3 regions of the Streptomyces sp. cg35 genome follow, and region 3 is predicted to be linked to each of the others. Evidence: riboswitches for the same ligand, from Rfam matches in the RefSeq annotation. Region 3 holds a riboswitch; each other region holds the start of a gene.
The links. Region 3 has a riboswitch for cyclic di-AMP ahead of ACQUQD_RS16255 (NlpC/P60 family protein). Riboswitches for the same ligand answer to the same signal wherever they lie in the genome.
Positions count from the first base shown of each region.

Region 1: it holds a riboswitch for cyclic di-AMP, as region 3 does, so the genes downstream of both, ACQUQD_RS10720 (M23 family metallopeptidase) here and ACQUQD_RS16255 (NlpC/P60 family protein) in region 3, are expected to answer to the same signal.
Region 2: it holds a riboswitch for cyclic di-AMP, as region 3 does, so the genes downstream of both, ACQUQD_RS21655 (M23 family metallopeptidase) here and ACQUQD_RS16255 (NlpC/P60 family protein) in region 3, are expected to answer to the same signal.

Region 1 covers NZ_CP191268.1:2,321,088-2,327,146, forward strand. The annotation lists gene ACQUQD_RS10705 (GNAT family N-acetyltransferase) at 1-1,418, opposite strand, end outside; gene ACQUQD_RS10710 (HPr family phosphocarrier protein) at 1,608-1,889, shown strand; gene ACQUQD_RS10715 (GntR family transcriptional regulator) at 2,095-2,781, opposite strand; gene ACQUQD_RS10720 (M23 family metallopeptidase) at 3,005-3,793, opposite strand; cyclic di-AMP (ydaO/yuaA leader) riboswitch at 3,806-3,970, opposite strand; gene ACQUQD_RS10725 (M16 family metallopeptidase) at 4,208-5,575, opposite strand; gene ACQUQD_RS10730 (M16 family metallopeptidase) at 5,593-6,059, opposite strand, start outside.
Region 2 covers NZ_CP191268.1:4,758,582-4,764,640, reverse strand. The annotation lists gene ACQUQD_RS21665 (PrsW family intramembrane metalloprotease) at 1-942, shown strand, start outside; gene ACQUQD_RS21660 (aldo/keto reductase) at 956-1,912, opposite strand; gene ACQUQD_RS21655 (M23 family metallopeptidase) at 2,096-3,136, opposite strand; cyclic di-AMP (ydaO/yuaA leader) riboswitch at 3,148-3,306, opposite strand; gene ACQUQD_RS21650 (PP2C family protein-serine/threonine phosphatase) at 3,551-4,654, opposite strand; gene ACQUQD_RS21645 (MFS transporter) at 4,822-6,059, opposite strand, start outside.
Region 3 covers NZ_CP191268.1:3,570,551-3,576,609, reverse strand. The annotation lists gene ACQUQD_RS16270 (NlpC/P60 family protein) at 1-67, opposite strand, end outside; gene ACQUQD_RS16265 (hypothetical protein) at 433-786, shown strand; gene ACQUQD_RS16260 (tellurite resistance/C4-dicarboxylate transporter family protein) at 764-1,738, opposite strand; gene ACQUQD_RS16255 (NlpC/P60 family protein) at 1,764-2,954, opposite strand; cyclic di-AMP (ydaO/yuaA leader) riboswitch at 2,962-3,116, opposite strand; gene pcrA (DNA helicase PcrA) at 3,520-6,018, shown strand; gene ACQUQD_RS16245 (M23 family metallopeptidase) at 6,054-6,059, opposite strand, start outside.

The DNA of each region.
Region 1 (6,059 bases), 1.2 Mb from region 3:
GTGGCGCGTACGGCGTGCCCTGTGGGGGCGATGCCGCTGTGCCGGGCGCCCTGGACGACCACGAGGGGCTTGGCGGCGGCGGTACGGCGGGCGAGGCGGGTGAACTTGCGCGGGTTGCCGATGGATTCGAGGTACATGAGGGCGACGTCCGTGTCCGGGTCGTCGTACCAGTACTGAAGGACGTCGTTCCCGGAGACGTCGGCGCGGTTGCCCGCGGAGACGAACGTCGAGATCCCCGTGGCGCCGGTCACTCCTCCGCCCCGTCGGTGCAGGCGGGCCAGCAGGGCGATGCCGATGGCGCCGGACTGGGCGAACAGGCCGATGCGGCCGGGGCGGGGCATCTCGGGGGCGAGCGAGGCGTTGAGTCGTACGTCCGGGGACGTGTTGACGACGCCGAACGCGTTCGGCCCGACGATGCGCATTCCGTAGGTGCGGGCCTGGCGCACCAGTTCCCGCTGGCGCTCGCGGCCCTCGGCGCCGCTCTCGGCGTATCCGGCGGAGACCACGACCAGGCCCTGCACACCCCGTTCACCGCACTCGGCGACGACGTCGGGCACGTGCGGCGCGGGTACGGCGACGACGGCCAGGTCGACGGGCTCGGCCGGGTCGATGTCGCGGACGCAACGGTGCGCGGGAACGCCGTCGACCTCGGTCAGGTCCTCGGGGAACGCCTTGTTCACCGCATACAGGCGGCCCGTGAAGCCCGCGTCCTTGAGGTTGTCCAGAACGCTGCGGCCCACTCCTCCGGGTGCCCGCCCCACGCCGATCACCGCGACGGAGCCGGGGGCGAGGAGCCGCTGCACGGAACGGGCCTCGGCACGCTGCTCACGGGCGCGCTGCACCGCGAGGGACGCCTCCGTGGGCTCCAGGTCGAACTCCAGGCGGACGACGCCGTCCTCGAAGCTGCGCTTCTGGGTGTATCCGGCGTCCGTGAACACCTTGATCATTTTGGTGTTGGCGGGGAGCACCTCGGCGGCGAACCGGCGGATGCCGCGCTCCCGGGCGACGGCGGCGATGTGCTCCAGAAGGGCGGACGCCACGCCGCGCCCCTGATGGGCGTCCTGCACGAGGAAGGCGACCTCGGCCTCGTCGGCGGGCGCGGAGGCGGGTCTGCCGTTCGGGTCGATCCGGTCGTAGCGGACGGTCGCGATGAACTCGCCGCCCACCGTGGCGGCCAGGCCGACGCGGTCCACGTAGTCGTGATGGGTGAAGCGGTGGACGTCTTTGTCGGACAGACGGGGGTAGGGCGCGAAGAAGCGGTAGTACTTCGACTCGTCCGAGACCTGCTCGTAGAAGCTGGTCAGGCGCTCGGCGTCGTCGGTGGTGATGGGCCTGATCCGGGCGGTGCCGCCGTCGCGCAGCACGACGTCGGCCTCCCAGTGGGCGGGGTAGGCGTGCCGGTCCGACGGGGTCTCCATGCCGCAAGGGTAGGGCTGGCCACCGACAAGCGGGCGACAGTCGTACGGGTCGCGGCCCGCGCGCGTGGGAGGCAGGCTATGGAAGGCCGAAGGGCAGTGCTCGGAGGGGACCTGGGTCCGCGTCGAGCACGCTCCACGGTGTGTGAGAATGGTCTAGACAACCGTGAGACACCTGAAGGGCAGCATCACATGGCTGAGCGCCGCGTCAACGTCGGCTGGGCCGAGGGCCTCCACGCCCGCCCCGCCTCCATCTTCGTCCGCGCGGCCACGGCGGCCGGCGTCCCCGTGACGATCGCCAAGGCTGACGGCAACCCGGTCAACGCCGCCTCCATGCTCGCGGTGCTGGGCCTGGGCGCCCAGGGCGGCGAGGAGATCGTCCTGGCCTCCGACGCCGAGGGTGCGGACGCCGCGCTCGACCGTCTGGCGAAGCTGGTCTCCGAGGGCCTCGAGGAGCTTCCCGAGACCGTCTGATCCCATCAGTTCGGCGGAGCCGCGCGTTTCCCTTCGAGGGCGCGCGGCTCCGCCGTTTTCGCATTCGGACACCACCGCGCGAAATTCAAGCACGCCGAATAGGGCAGCAGAATTACACCGCACTGGACGTCTTTAATCAGGGCGGCAAAAGATACTGCGCGGCTCATTCGATGAATACCGCACTTCTTTGTATACGGCCCCCCTGTTAATGCTGGAGCCCCGCCGTGTTTACGGCATGTTGCGAAGTCCTCACACGGTCGCCCGCGCGGGGGACGCGCAGCCGGTGGGCCGTGACGGCGCGCTCGGTGTGCAGGGCGGTCAGGGAGCGGGCCCGCTCGGCGTCGCCGCGGGCCACCGCGTCCACGATGGCGCCGTGCTCCGCCCAGGAATCGCCCGGCTGGGCCGGGGTCTCGACGGCGTACATCCACGCGATCTTGTGCCGGAGCTGGGTGAGCAGGGTGATCAGGCCGGGGCTTCCCGAGGCCTGTGCGAGGGTCTCGTGGAACCAGCCGCCCAGGGAGCGCAGATCCTCGCTCTGGCCCCGCCTGGAGCGCTCCTGCCCCAGCCTGACCAGGCCACGCAGCACCTTGAGGTGGGCCTCGGTGCGGCGCTGCGCGGCGCGTGCGGCACCCAGCGGCTCCAGCAGCATGCGGATCTCCAGCAGGTCGGCGGCCTCCTGCTCGGTGGGTTCGGCCACGCACGCGCCCGCGTGCCTGCGCGTGACGACGAAGCCCTCGGCCTCCAGGGTGCGCAGCGCCTCGCGGACCGGGACGCGCGAGACCCCGTAGCGGCGCGCGAGCAGTTCCTCGGTGAGCCTGCTGCCGCGCTCGTAGACACCCGCGACGATGTCGTCGCGGATCGCCGTGCATACCGAGTGCGCGGGAATGCGCATGACCCGACCTCCGCCTTAATCCCCGCGAAACGCGGTCGATTGACGCCCGTGCAAGCGCGATTGACACCTGTTCGACGCGCCCGCCCAGTGACTCTATTCCACCCTCCTTGAATTTCCGACGGCAGGCCGGAATCCATGGATATTTTTTGGACAGGAACGGCGTGCACACGCGAAAGCCCCGGCTCGGCGGCCGGGGCTTTCGGGGACTGCTGCTGCGGATGCGTCAGACGTTCACGCCGTGCGAGCGGAGGTACGCGACGGGGTCCATGTCGGAGCCGTAGTCGGGGGTCGTGCGGGCCTCGAAGTGGAGGTGCGGGCCCGTGACGTTGCCGGTGGCGCCGGAGAGGCCTATCTGCTGGCCGGGGGTGACGGCCTGGCCGACGGAGACACCGATGGACGACAGGTGACCGTACTGGGTGTACGTGCCGTCGTTCATCTTGATCACGATGTTGTTGCCGTACGCGCCGCCCCAGCCGGCCTCGACGACGGTGCCGGAGCCCACGGCGTGCACGGAGGTGCCGCTCGCCGCGTGGAAGTCGATGCCGGTGTGGCTGCCGGAGGACCACAGGCCGCTGCTCGCCTTGTAGGCGGTGGAGACGTAGGAGCCGGTGATCGGTGCCACGAAGGAGTTGAGGCGCTTGCGCTCGGCCTCACGGGCGGCGCGCTCCTTGGCCTCGCGCTCCTTCTTGGCCTTCGCCTCGGCCTCGCGCTTGGCCTCCTCGGCCTTCTTCTTCGCCTCGGCCTCGGCCTTCTTCTTGGCGGCGGCTTCAGCGGCGGCCTTCTTCTGCGCGGAGGCCTGCGCGTCGATCTGGTCGGCCAGGGAGTCGCCGATGGCGATGGCCTGGGTCAGGCCGTTCTGGTCGGCGGCCGCGTTGTCGGCGGCGAGAGCGGGGGCGGCGAGGCCTCCGAGGACACCGGTCGTGGTGATCGCCGCGACACCCGCGACCTGCGCGGTGGTACGCGTGAGACGGCTGGGACGACGGTGCTTCCCGGTGGCACGGGTGAACGCCATGAAGTGGCTGGTCCTTTCCTTCCCTCTCGCCTACCGGGTTAGCTGACGGGTTCGGAGCAGGAAGGTCTCCTACGGACACCCTCCCCGTACGGGAAGAGCGTCCGATTCACCCCAGGGACTGCGATGGGTCCCCGGCTCCCCTGGCTCGCGCCGTGGGGGACTCGGCGATGACTGTCCGGTGTCGCGGGCGCGACGTAGGTCTGGCGGACAGCCGGACCGACGCTAAACGGGACATCTTTTAATCAACAAACGGATCCCGGCTTTTGTAGTGCATGCCACAGACCAGACAGGCAACCTCCGCCCCAATTCGGACATTCGTGATCCAAGGCCGGTCGTGGACGGACGTGAGCGACAGCACGAAGCCCCGGTGGTCGGCGTGACCATCGGGGCTTCGTGCGGCGTGCGGGACGGGGGTCAGCCCGTGACCACGGTCACCTCACCGATGCCGAGGGCCCTGACGGGCTCCTCGATCTGCGCGGCGTCGCCCACGAGGATCGTCACCAGCCGGTCGGCCGGGAAGGCGTTCACGACCGCCGCAGTGGCCTCCACGGTGCCCGTCTCGGCGAGTTGGCGGTACAGCCGGGCCTGGAAGTCGTCCGGCAGCTGCTGCTCGACCTGGTCGGCGAGGGTGCCCGCGACCGCCGCGGCCGTCTCGAACTTCAGCGGGGCCACACCCACCAGGTTCTGCACGGCCGTGTCGCGTTCCGCGTCCGTGAGGCCCTCGGCGGCCAGCGTGCGCAGGACCTTCCAGAGGTCGTCGAGCGCGGGTCCGGTGTTCGGAGTGTCCACGGAGCCGCTGATGGCGAGCATCGCCGCGCCCGTCCCGTCGGGCGCGGACCGCAGCACCTGGGCGAAGGACCGCACACCGTAGGTGTAGCCCTTCTCCTCGCGCAGGACGCGGTCCAGGCGCGAGGTGAGCGTGCCGCCGAGGCAGTACGTGCCGAGGATCTGCGCCGCCCACACGCGGTCGTGCTTGTCGGGCCCGATCCGGCCGATGAGCAGCTGCGTCTGCACCGCTCCCGGACGGTCCACGACGACGACCCGGCCGGTGTCGTCCGCGGTGACCGGCGGCGCCGGGCGCGGCTCGCTCGTGTCGCCGGTCCAGGCGCCGAGCGTGTCCGCGAGGAGGGCGTCGAGGTCGGTGCCCGTCAGGTCGCCCACCACGACGACGGTCCCGGTGGCGGGACGTACGTGCTTCTCGTAGAAGGCGCGCACGGCCGCCGCGTCGATGGCGGCGACGGTCTCCTCGGTGCCCTGACGCGGGCGCGACATGCGCGAGCCGGCCGGGAAGAGCTGCCTGGAGAGCTCCTTGGCGGCGCGGCGGGCCGGGTTGGCGCTCTCGTGCGGGATCTCGTCCAGGCGGTTGCGGACGAGGCGCTCGATCTCGCTGTCCGCGAAGGCGGGCGCCCGCAGGGCGTCGGCCAGCAGGGCCAGCCCCTTGGGGAGGCGGGAGACCGGCACTTCCAGGGAGACGCGGACGCCGGGGTGGTCGGCGTGCGCGTCCAACGTGGCGCCGCAGCGCTCCAGTTCCGCCGCGAACTCCTCCGCGGAGTGCTTGTCGGTGCCCTCGTTGAAGGCACGCGCCATGATCGTGGCGACGCCGTCGAGCCCGGCGGGCTCGGCGTCCAGCGGCGCATCCAGGTTGATCTCGACGGCGACGACCTGCTGGCCGGGACGGTGGCAGCGCAGCACCGTCAGGCCGTTGGCGAGCTCGCCGCGCTCCGGGGCGGGGAACGCCCACGGCTTGGCCGCGCCGGCCTGCGGCTGGGGGTGGAAGTCCATGGTCGCGAGCTGCTCGGTCACCGGCCCGCCTCCTCGTCGTTCTCGTCGCTCTCGTCATCGGGGTCGGCGGGGGCCGTCGGCTCGTACACGAGGACCGCGCGGTTGTCGGGGCGCAGGCGGGCCTTGGCGACCTCCTGGACCTCCTCGGCGGTCACCGCGAGGACGCGCTGCACGGCCGTGAGCGCGAGCTGCGGGTCGCCGAACAGTACGGCGTAGCGGCACAGTTCGTCGGCGCGGCCCGCCACGGTGCCGAGCCGGTCCAGCCACTCGCGCTCCAACTGGGCCTGGGCGCGCTCCATCTCCTCGGGCGTGGGACCCTCCTCGGCGAACCGGGCGAGCTCCTCGTCGACGGCGGCCTCGATGACCGGCACCTCGACGTCTCCGGAGGTCTTCACGTCGAGCCAGCCCAGGGAGGGCGCGCCGGCCAGGCGCAGCAGTCCGAACCCGGCGGCCACGGCGGTGCGGTCGCGGCGCACCAGACGGT
Region 2 (6,059 bases), 1.2 Mb from region 3:
GATACCCTCGGCGCCACCGTCATAGCGCCCGTGGTGGAGGAGTCCGCGAAGGCCGCGGCCGTGCTGCTGGTCTTCCTGTTCCGCAGACGGGACTTCACCGGCGTCGTCGACGGGGTCGTCATCGCCGGTGTCACGGCGACCGGCTTCGCGTTCACCGAGAACATCCTCTACCTCGGGAACGCCTTCGGCACCGACCAGCTGACCGGCACCGGCCCCGGCCTCACCTCGGTGACGGCCGCGACGTTCTTCGTGCGCATCGTGATGTCACCGTTCGCGCATCCGCTGTTCACGGTGCTCACCGGCATCGGTTTCGGGCTCGCCGCGGTCATGGCGCCCGACCGGGCCCGCACCCGCCGTGCGTTGCTGCCGCTCGCCGGGCTGCTCGCCGCGATGGGCATGCACGCGTTCTGGAACGGCTCGTCGTCCTTCGGCGAGTACGGGTTCTTCGCGGTGTACGCGGTGTTCATGGTGCCGGTGTTCGGCCTGATCACCTGGCTCGTGGTCCATCTGCGCCACCGCGAACTGCGCACCGTCAGGAACGAGTTGCCCGCGTATGTCGCCGCGGGCTGGCTCGCCCCGCCCGAGCCGTTCGCCCTCGGCTCGCTCAAGGCCCGCCGCCTGGCCCGGGAGTACGCCGCGCACTACGGCGGCAGGGACGCGGCCGCGGCGGTCGCCGCGTACGAGGAGTACGCGACGACGCTCGCCCTGCTCCGGCACCGCGGCCGCAAGGGCCGGGCCGGCGCCGATTTCGTCGTACGGGAGCGGGAGCTGCTCGACGCGCTGTGGGAGCGGCGCGGCTACGCGCGGGCCGCGCTCGCGTACGGCTCCCGGATCGCGGCCCCGATGTGGCGGCCGCCGGTGTACGCGGGCCCGCCGATGGCGCCGGGCCCCGCGTACCACCCGTACAGCGCGTACCCCCCGTACCACTCGTACCGCTCCTGACGGGCCGGGGCCGTCAGGCGGACGCGTTCGTGAGGCGGGTGAGGTCCGCGTCCGTCAGTTCCAGGTCCGCGACCGCGAGCAGCGCCGGGAGCTGCTCGACCGTGCGGGCGGACGCGATCGGCGCCGTCACGGTGGGCTGCGCGGCGAGCCAGGCCAGGGCGACCGTGGCGATCTCGGCTTCGTGGGCCTGCGCGATCTCGTCGAGGACGGTCAGCACCTTGCGGCCGCGCTCGCTCTCCAGGTGCTTGCCCGCGCCCGCGGCCCGCGCGCTGTCGACGGTGACCCCCGGGCGGTACTTGCCGGTCAGGAAGCCGGCGGCGAGCCCCCAGTACGGGACGACGCCGAGCCCGGCACGGGAGGCGATGTCCTGCCGCTCGCCCTCGTACGTGTCGCGCGAGACCAGGTTGTAGTGCGGCTGGAGGGCGACGTAGCGGGCCAGTCCCTCGCGGTCGGAGAGGTCGAGGGACTCCTGCAGGCGGGCGGGCGAGATGTTCGAGGCGGCGATGTTGCGCACCTTGCCCGCCTTCACCAGCTCGTCGAGCGCGCCGATGATCTCCTCGACCGGGATGGTCTCGTCGTCGTCGAAGTGCGTGTAGTACAGGTCGATGTGATCGGTGCCCAGGCGCTTCAGCGAGGCGTCGGCGGCGGCCTTGATGTTGTCGCCGCGCAGGCCCTTGAAGTCGGGGTGGCGGGCGACCTTGGTGGCGATGACGACGTCGTCGCGGTTGCCGCGGGCCTTGACCCACTTGCCGATGATCGTCTCGGACTCGCCGCCGTGGTTCCCCTCGGCCCAGGACGAGTACGAGTCCGCGGTGTCGATGAAGTTGCCGCCCCCGGCGGTGTAGGCGTCGAGGACCGCGAAGGAGGTGGCCTCGTCGGCTGTCCAGCCGAACACGTTCCCCCCGAGGGAGAGCGGGAAGACCTCGAGGTCGGAGGAGCCGAGCTTGCGCAGAGCAGGGGAAGAAGTCATGCCCTGCTTCAACGCCTTTGCGGAAGACGGTATTCCATGGGCATGCGAAACCGGCAGCCCTGACGTCGGGGGGTTGCCGCCAGGACCGCCGGAACTCGGAGGAGACACGCCTCGGAGGGAGGCATGACTCAGGGAGAGGCCCGCCTCGGAGAAGAGACGGGGCTCAGAGGGAGGGGACGCGGCTCAGGGAGTGAGGCCCTTGTCGCGCAGCCACGCCGCCGGGTCGACGCCGGTGGCGTCCCCGCCGGGGTGGACCTCCAGGTGGAGGTGGGCACCGGTGACATTGCCGGTGGCGCCCACGCGGCCGATGACGTCGCCGGTGCTGACCTTCTGGCCGACGCTGACGTTCATCGACGACTGGTGGCAGAACCACAGCTCGGTGCCGTCGTCGAGGGTGAGGACCGTGCGGTAGCCGTACGCGCCCGCCCAGCCGGCCTCGGTGACGGTGCCGCCGTGGATGGCGTAGATCGGCGTACCGGTGGAGGCCGCGAAGTCGAGGCCCGTGTGGTAGCCGGAGGACCACATGGATCCGGGCTGCCCGAAGGTGCCGGTGAGGGTGTACGAGGCGACCGGGAGCTTGTAGCTCTTGGCCAGCTTGGCGAGGCGCTCGGCCTCGGCCTTCGCCTTGGCCTCCGCCTCCGCCTTCTTCTTCTCGGCGGCTTCCTTCTTCTCGGCCGCGGCCTGCTTCTCGGCGGCCTCCTGGGCGGCCTGCTTGGCAGCGGCCTCCTCGGCCGCGGCCTGCGCCGCGGTGTCGGCCGCGTTCTGCTGCGTCTCGGCCTGCTGCATGATGCGGGCCCGCAGTGCCTCGCCCGCGTCCGACTGCCCGTTGCCCACCGTGGTGAGCGGGGCGGCCGAGGCGGCACCGGACGAGGAGTCGGAGTCGTCGGATATGAGCGCGCCCACTCCGGGCAGCGACTTGGCCGCGGGCAGCGAGTCCTTGACCGCCGACAGGTCGGGCATGGAGATCTGGACGGCGGGCTTGCCGCCCTGCGCGGTGGCGATGCCGCCCGCGCCGACGGCGGCGATCACGCCGACACCGAGGACGGTGGAGCTGCGCGCGAGTCCGCCGCGCTGACGGGCCACGCGGTGCCTGCCGCGGACGGGACGGACGGATTCCTCGGTGGGATTCCACTCCTCCCAGGTCTCCTGCTCGACGCCGAACTCGCCGGGGGCGGAGTCGGCGGAGAATCCGGAGAACTCGGGGGCAGGCCGGTTCGACGCCACGGGGGCGCTCTCCTTTCCTTCCTTCTCGCCTACCGGGTTAGCTGACGGGTTCGGAGCAGGAAGGTCTCCTACGAGCACGGCCCGACGCCCGAAAAGCGACGGAACGATGCCTGATTCACCCCAAGTTGGTGGTTCCCCGGCTCCCTTGCGGGATTAAGCGTGTGCGCACGGAGCCGTCGCTTGTGACGGCTGGGACGACCGCGCTGCGTTATCGAACGTTAATAGACAGCCGACAGTATTTCCAAGCCGTTCCCACTGATCGTTCACGTCTTTGGCCTGGACTTAACGGGGCACGACCGGGCGGAATCGGGCGAGTTGACCGACGATTTTGACGCACGGGAAACATGCCTTTTCCTGACGGTGCGTCAATTGTTATGCGCAGGGGGGTCGCTCGATCACCGCTCGTGACAATGATCAAGGGCGGTGCACGGCGAGCAGCGCCATGTCGTCCTTGGTGCCGCCTCCGGTGTGCCGGCGTACTTCTTCGGCCAGTGCCGCGAGGAGTTCCTCGGGGCCGGGGAAGATGCGCCCGGAGAGCCGGTCCGCGGGGTCGTAGAAGGCGCCCTTCGTGTCCCGCGCCTCGGAGAGCCCGTCGGTGTACAGCAGCAGCGTCGCCGCGGCCGGGAACTCCGCCTCGGTGGCCCGGTCCGGCCAGGCACCGAGCTCGCCGAGGCCCAGCGGCAGCGCCGCCTCCTCGGGCCTGACCACCCGGACCGTGCCGTCGCCGAGCAGCACGATCGGCTCGGGGTGACCGCGGTTGAGGACGCGCAGGAGGTCGCCGCCGTGCGGGATCTCGGCGAGCACGGCGGTGGTGAAGCCCTCGAAGTCGTCGATGCCGCGACGCCGGGTGCCCTCCCGGGCCAGCGCCCGCTCCAGGCGCTGGGCGACCGCCTCCAGGCTGCCCTCCTGCTCGGCGGCCTCCCGGAAGGCGCCGATGACGACGGCCACCGCGGCGACCGCGCCCATGCCCTTGCCCCGCACGTCCCCGACGACGAGCCGCACCCCGTGCGGTGTGTCCTGCACCGCGTACAGGTCGCCGCCGATGAACGCGCCGGCCTGCGCCGCCTCGTACCGCGCCGCGATGGCCAGGCCGCCGATCCGCCCGGCCGGTTCCGGCAGCACCGCGAACTGGGCCGCCTCGGCGATCTGCCGCGCCGAGGCCAGCTGTTCGTCGCTGCGGCGCACGATCCGGTTGATGAAGCAGGCCAGCAGGCACACGGTGGCCACGGTCACCATCTCGGTGACGATCGGGGAGCCGAACTCCCGCGTGTATCTGACGTGCACGGCGGCTATGGCGCCGATCGAGCCGACCCCGGCCAGGATCGTCCCGGACAGCGAGAAGAACGGGGCGGCGACCAGAGGCGCCGCGCTGAACAAAGGAGCCCCGGAGAACCCGGACGGGGTGCAGTACTCGTAGACCGCGCCGCCGATGATCAGCAGCGCCGGCAGCAGCCGCAGGAAGACGTGGGTGACGCTGGCGTCCGCCACCTGTCTGTGCCGCCCTCCGCGCTGCCCCACCAGTTGTCTCCTGCCGCGTCCGCGCCCCGGTTTCCGGCGTCTCACCAAGGGTTCCCGGGGAGGGGGCGCGGGGCGACCAGTACGGGTCCGTCCGGGTGAGGCGTCCCGGGAGCCCGCGGGGTGCGGCGCCGCGAGAGCCCCGCACCCGATCTCGGCTCACGGGGCCCCTACGGCGCGAGGGCCCCCGCCTTCACCTCCGCCAGCCGCCCACCCCGCCCGAGCCGGTGCAGCGCCACGGCCCCGACCGCCCCGACAGCGGCCAGCGCCCACCACACCCCGGCCGGGGAGCGCGCGATCAGCGCCCCGGTGCCGAGGTTCCCCACGGTGATCCCGATCCCGCACACCGTGTTGTAGAGCCCGTAGTGCGTGGCGACCCAGCGCCCCCGCGCCAGCGACACCACCGTGTCCATCTCGAAGGGGTAGAGCACGGCCGTCGCCGCCGCGAGCCCCGCCGCGCACAGCAGCAGCCCGGCCACCCCGGTCAGGCCCGCGCCGCCCGCCGCGGGCACCAGGAACGAGGCGCCCATCAGCCCGAGCCCGGCGACCAGGCACTGCTCACGGCTCCACGTGCGCCGGCACCAGTCGGTGATCCGCAGCTGCCCGGCCAGCGCCACGAGCCCCGACACCACGAACAGGGCGCCGGTCGCGACCTGCCCGGCCCGGCCCCCGCCGAGCAGCCGCTCCACGGCGAGCGGCAGGGCCAGATAGACCTGGAACGACAGCACGTACGACCCGGTCATCGCGAGCGAGAACAGCCAGAAGGAACGGTTGCCGAGCACCGTCCGCCACTGGCCCCCCTCGTCACCGGAGCCCGCCGCCGCCCGCCGCCGCACGGGCAGCCGCAGCGCCTGCACGACCGAGAGCACCGCGAACAGCACCGCCGACACCGCGCACGTCAGCCGGAAGTCGACGCCGGTCAGGGCGAGCCCGACGAGCGGCCCGAGCAGGATGCCCGCCTGGTAGTAGACGTTGAACAGCGCGAACGCCTCCACGCGGCGCTCCTCACCGGCCTCGGCGGCGACGTACGCCCGCACCGCCGGATTGAACAGCGCGCCGGCGAGTCCGGTCGCGACCGACGCCGCGATCAGGACCGGCAGGGTGTCCGCGAAGGCGAGCGCGCCGAAGCCGACCGTCCGCAGCGCGCACCCGGCGATGATCATCGGCTTGAAGCCGAGCCGGTCCGCGAGCGCGCCCCCGGCCAGGAACATGCCCTGCTGCGACAGGTTCCGCACCCCGAGCACGAGCCCGACCGCCCAGGCGGCGAGCGACAGTTCCCCCGACAGATGCGCGGCCAGGTACGGCATCAGCATGTAGAAGCCGAGGTTGATGGTGAACTGGTTGACGTACAGGAGCTGGACAGCGGGCTCGAACCGGCGGGTACGGACCAGGAGTTGAGGCGCGGGCA
Region 3 (6,059 bases):
TGGCCGCGGTGCGGACCGTACTGCCACTGAACGAACGCTGTTTCGGCTTGCGATGCGCTGCCGGCACGAAGTGCCACGTCCTTCCGGTCGTACTGCCTGCCTGCACGTACTGCTGCGTGAGGGGCGCCGATCGCGCGTCCGGCGGCGGCCCGCACAGGGGGAGCGGGCCGCCGCCGGACCTTTCTCGGCGGTGGTGTCCGACTGCCGCCCCTGGCCCGGGCGGCGGTGGGGAGCCGGTCACCTGAGGAAGGACGCTAAACCTCTGCGTAACGGGTTGGCGCCGGATTGTTAGGAACTGGCTTGTTTGTTACGGCTGGTGGCAGAGAGTGATGGACAGGTGCGCGTAGTGGCCCGAAGCGGCCCGAAGTCGTCCGCGAGGGCTACGGGGGATCGGTGTCGGGACGACACAGGCGTCCCGTTAGGCTCCGCAGCATGGACGTACTCATCCATCTCTTCGTCGGCCTGCACATCATCGGCATCGCCTCGCTGCTCGGCGGCTTCCTCACGCAGATGTCGGCGATGGGGCAGGGCACGGCCCGCTTCAACAAGGCCATGCTGCACGGCGCCCTGACCATGCTGGTGACCGGTGTCGCCCTGGTCGGCCTCCATCAGGCCGACGACAACACCGTGAACAACATCAAGATCGGCGTGAAGCTGGCGATCCTGATCGTCATCCTCGGCATCGTCTACGTGAAGCGCGACGAGGAGAAGGCGGAGAAGGGCCTGTTCGCGGCGGTCGGCGGCCTCACCGTGGCCAACATCTTCATCGCCGTGCTCTGGACCTGACGGCCCCGGCCGAGCGGGCCGCCCCCACCGCGGTGACCAGCCAGACGGCCACCGCGATCCACAACAGCACCTGTCCCGGCCCCTTGAGCCAGGACGTCTCGACGGCGGTGGCCACGGAGAGCGTGGCCACGGCCGTCACCCCCATCGGGAACACCGTCGACCAGCGCCGCACGTCGTACGTGAACCGCGGCTCCAGCACCTCCGCCACCGCGAGCACCACGTACCAGGCCAGGTCGAGCGCGAGCAGCACCCCGCACATGTCGCGCAGCACCCCGGTGACGTCGGAGTTCCAGAGGTCACCGGCCCGCCCGGCGAGCACCAGCCGGGCCGCCGCGAGCGCCGAGATCCCCAGCGCCCCGCCCGCGATCCAGTGGTCCCCGGCCCCCTCGAACACCTGCCGGCGGTCGAACCGGGCGAACGCGACGACGTACAGCACGATCCCGCACCAGAACACCACCACCGCCGCGTGGCCGAGCCAGGCCACGCCCAGCTCCGCCGACAGCGTCGCCCCGAGCACGGCCAGGCTCTGGGTCGCCACGCAGACGAGGAAGACGAGCCCCGGCATCCGCGGTTTCCAGTGGCGGACGACGGCGAGGAGCAGCACGGGCCACACGAGCGCGGCGATCACCAGCAGCGCCTCGGCGAGCGCCTGCAGGCCCGCCAGCGAGAGCCGGGTGCCGAGGACGCACGTCGCCGCGACCGCGGTCAGCGCGGGCGGCGTGTCCGCCTCGCGCTCCCAGCGGCCGCGGTCGCGGACGAGACGGAGCAGGAAATCGCAGGCCAGCACCGCCCAGAGCGCCGCGGCAAGGACCAGGAAGACACCGGACAGGACGGCGTACCCGGTCAGCCGGAACCCGACCGAGACGATGCCGGTCGCCATCACGGCGGCACCGGCGGCGGGCGGGAGCTGGGACCAGAAGGACTGCGGGATCACGTCCGGGCGGTGCTGCACCGCCCGAACGTAACCGCGGATCCGGTCAGGCGGGGCGCACCACGCTGTGGATCGACCCCGTGCCGTCGTAGTAGATGGACTCCTCGCGGACGTACGCCCCCGGCTTCGGCGCGTGGATCATCATGCCGTCGCCGAGGTAGAGGCCGACGTGGCTGATGTCGTCGTAGAAGAAGACCAGGTCACCCGGCTGGATGTCGGAGAGCGGGACGGTCGTGCCGACCTCCACCTGGTCCCAGGTGGTGCGCGGCAGCGAGATGCCCGCCGCCTTCCAGGCCGCCTGGGTCAGCCCCGAGCAGTCGTACGAGTCCGGGCCCGTGGCGCCCCACACGTACGGCTTGCCCTCCTGGGACTTGGCGAACGCCAGCGCCTTCGCCGCCTTGGCCGCGTAGGTCGACGACGAGCCGGACGAGCCGGACGAGCCGGACCCCGATCCGGACGACGTACCCGAGCCGTCCTCCTGCCGGGCCGCCTCCTCGGCCGCCTTCCGCTTCTGCTCCTCCTCGGCCTTCTGCTTCTGGGCGAGCTCGGCGGCCTTCTTGCGGGCCGCCTCTTCCTTCTTCTTCTCGATCGCCGCGAGCCGCTGCTTCTCCTCGGCCGTCAGCTCGGACAGCAGCCGGCGCGCGTCGGAGAGCTTGGACTGCACGCTCTGCTTCGAGGTCTTCAGCTCGGTCTGCGAGGAGGTGAGCTGCTGGAGGTTCTCCTGCGCCTCGGTGCGCTTCTTCGCGGTCGCGCGCTGCTGCTCCTGGTAGTCGTCGACCGCCTTCTTCTGGCTGGCGGTCATCCGGCTCATCAGGTGGTTCTGCGCGAAGTAGTCCTCGGGGTCGTCGGCGAGGAACATCGTCGCGGTGTCGCTGACCCCGCCCGAGCGGTACTGCTCGGCGGCGAACCGGCCCAGGTCCTGGCGGGCCGCGTTCATCTTCTCGGTGCGCTGCGCGATGTCGTCGAGGAGCTGGTCGACCTGCTTCTTCTTGCTGTCGGTCTGCTCCTTGGCGGAGTTGTACTTCTGCGTGGCGACCTCGGCCTGCCGGTACAGGGTGTCGACCTTCTTCTGCACCTCTTCGAGGCTCGGCCTGGCCGGCTGCGCGGGGGCGGCCTGTGCCGTCTGCGAGAGCAGGGCCACCGAGGTGAGGGCGGCGGTCGTGATCCCGACCGCGGGGGTGGTGCGAAGGCCGCCCGACATCCGGGAGCGGGTGCGCGGCTTGCGGTGCGACGCCAAGGAGGCGACTCCTTCCGTGGTCCGCCTACCGGGTTAGCTGTCGGGTTCGGGCGTACGGAAGGCTGCCCTACGGTCAACTGCCCGATGGTGCCGGGCCGTTGAGTCGATTCACCCCAAGGTCGGTTGGGTCCCCGGTTCCCTGCCTCTCGGCGTACGGAACTCAGCGGGGGCTGCCCGGTCGCCGCGTTGTTCGCGAGCGGGGGGACGGGCTGCCCGCGCAGCACCGTAGCCAACTCGTGTTGCTGCTGTGAAGGTTGATGTTCGATATGCCCGATACATTTTCGTGACCTTGGCGACTCCGCGGCCCCGCACCTGGCCGTATGCGGCCAACCCCTCATGGTCTGCGGCGATTTGTTCGCATTTCGTCCATGCGCTTGTCGGGGATGCGGGAGTGTGTGGGCTTCACTCACTATTTGTGAAGGTGTCGTCATGGAGTGTGACGAGGGGGCGTCCGGTGTCCGGGCCCGGCCGACCCGCGCGTTCCGAAGCCGCTGACCTGCTCGGACGGGCGGTGTGGTGAAGGCGGCGGCGGGGTGTCAGTGGGGCGGCCTAGACTCGTAGAGCGATGAGCAGCCTCTTTGACGACAACTTCCTGGCCAGCCTCCAGCGCGGCGCGGAGGAGCCCCCGCCGCCGCCCGAGGACGAGCACGACGGCCCCGCGCCGGAGCCGATCCCGGACGACCTGTTCGGCGGGAAGTTCGACGTGCCCCCGGCCAGGGACGCCTACTACCGCGACGGCGCCCCCCGCCCGGCCCTCGACCCGGCGGCCCTCCTCGACGGGCTGAACGAGAACCAGCGGGCGGCCGTCGTGCACGGCGGCACCCCACTGCTCATCGTCGCGGGCGCCGGCTCCGGCAAGACCCGCGTCCTCACCCACCGCATCGCCTACCTGCTGGCCGAGCGCGGCGTGCACCCCGGCCAGATCCTCGCGATCACGTTCACGAACAAGGCCGCGGGCGAGATGAAGGAGCGCGTCGAGTCCCTCGTCGGCCCGCGGGCCAACGCCATGTGGGTCTCGACCTTCCACAGCGCCTGCGTGCGCATCCTGCGCCGCGAGTCGAAGAAGCTCGGCTTCACCTCGTCGTTCTCGATCTACGACGCCGCCGACAGCAAGCGCCTGATGGCCCTGGTCTGCCGCGACCTGGACCTCGACCCGAAGAAGTTCCCGCCGAAGTCCTTCAGCGCCAAGATCTCGAACCTGAAGAACGAGCTGATCGACGAGGAGGACTTCGCCGGCCAGGCCGCCGACGGATTCGAGAAGACGCTCGCCCAGGCCTACGCGATGTACCAGTCGCGGCTGCGCGAGGCCAACGCGCTGGACTTCGACGACCTGATCATGACGACGGTGAACCTGCTGCGCGCGTTCCCCGACGTCGCCGAGCACTACCGCCGCCGCTTCCGCCACGTCCTGGTCGACGAGTACCAGGACACGAACCACGCGCAGTACGCGCTGGTGCGCGAGCTCGTCGGCCCGGCCCAGGACGCGGAGGGCAACGACGCGGACCCCGCCGAGCTCTGCGTCGTGGGTGACGCCGACCAGTCCATCTACGCGTTCCGCGGCGCCACGATCCGCAACATCCTCCAGTTCGAGGAGGACTACACGGACGCGACGACGATCCTGCTGGAGCAGAACTACCGCTCCACCCAGACGATCCTCTCCGCGGCCAACGCGGTCATCGAGCGCAACGAGTCGCGCCGCCCCAAGAACCTGTGGACCAACGCGGGCGCGGGCGCCCAGATCACCGGCTACGTCGCGGACACCGAGCACGACGAGGCCCAGTTCGTCGCCGAGGAGATCGACCGGCTCACGGACGCGGGCGACGCGAAGGCCGGCGACGTCGCCGTCTTCTACCGGACGAACGCGCAGTCCCGTGTCTTCGAAGAGATCTTCATCCGCGTCGGCCTGCCCTACAAGGTCGTCGGCGGCGTCCGCTTCTACGAGCGCAAGGAGGTCCGGGACGTCCTCGCCTACCTGCGGGTCCTGTCGAACCCCGAGGACTCCGTCCCGCTGCGCCGCATCCTGAACGTGCCCAAGCGCGGCATCGGCGACCGCGCCGAGGCCATGATCGACGCACTGTCGCAGCGCGAGAAGATCTCCTTCCCGCAGGCACTGCGCCGCGTCGACGAGGCGTACGGCATGGCGGCCCGCTCGACGAACGCCGTGAAGCGGTTCAACACCCTCATGGAGGACCTGCGGACCATCGTGGAGTCGGGCGCCGGCCCGGCCACGGTCCTGGAGGCCGTCCTGGAGCGCACCGGGTACCTCGCCGAGCTGCAGTCCTCCACGGACCCGCAGGACGAGACCCGCATCGAGAACCTTCAGGAGCTCGCCGCCGTCGCCCTGGAATTCGAGCAGGAGTCCGGCGCGGCGGCCGAGGGCGCGGAGGAAGGCGAGGACGACGGCGCGTCCGCGGGCACCCTCTCCGACTTCCTGGAGCGCGTCGCGCTCGTCGCCGACTCCGACCAGATCCCCGACGAGGAGGACGACGGCAGCGGCGTCATCACCCTGATGACCCTGCACACCGCCAAGGGCCTCGAATTCCCCACGGTCTTCCTGACCGGCATGGAGGACGGCGTCTTCCCGCACATGCGCTCCCTCGGCCAGACCAAGGAACTGGAGGAGGAGCGGCGCCTCGCGTACGTCGGCATCACGCGCGCGCGGGAGCGGCTGTACCTGACGCGGTCGACGATGCGCAGCGCCTGGGGCCAGCCCTCGTACAACCCGCCCTCCCGCTTCCTGGAGGAGATCCCGGACGCGCACCTGGAGTGGAAGCGCACGGGCGCTTCGGCGCCGGCGCCGTCCACCAAGGGCATCGGCGGCGGCATCGCCGCGTCGCTGTCGTCGTCCCGCTCCCGTACGACGCCGGCGTTCGCCACGCGCCGCGCCACCGAGAAGCCGGTGGTGTCCCTGGCCGTCGGCGACCGTGTCACGCACGACCAGTTCGGCCTCGGCACGGTGGTGGGCGTGAGCGGATCGGGCGGGAACGCGGAGGCGACGATCGACTTCGGCGACCCCAAGCCCAAGCGTCTGCTGCTGCGGTACGCGCCGGTCGAGAAGCTGTAGCGGTTACGCGGTTACGCGGTTACGCGGTCACTCGGTTACGT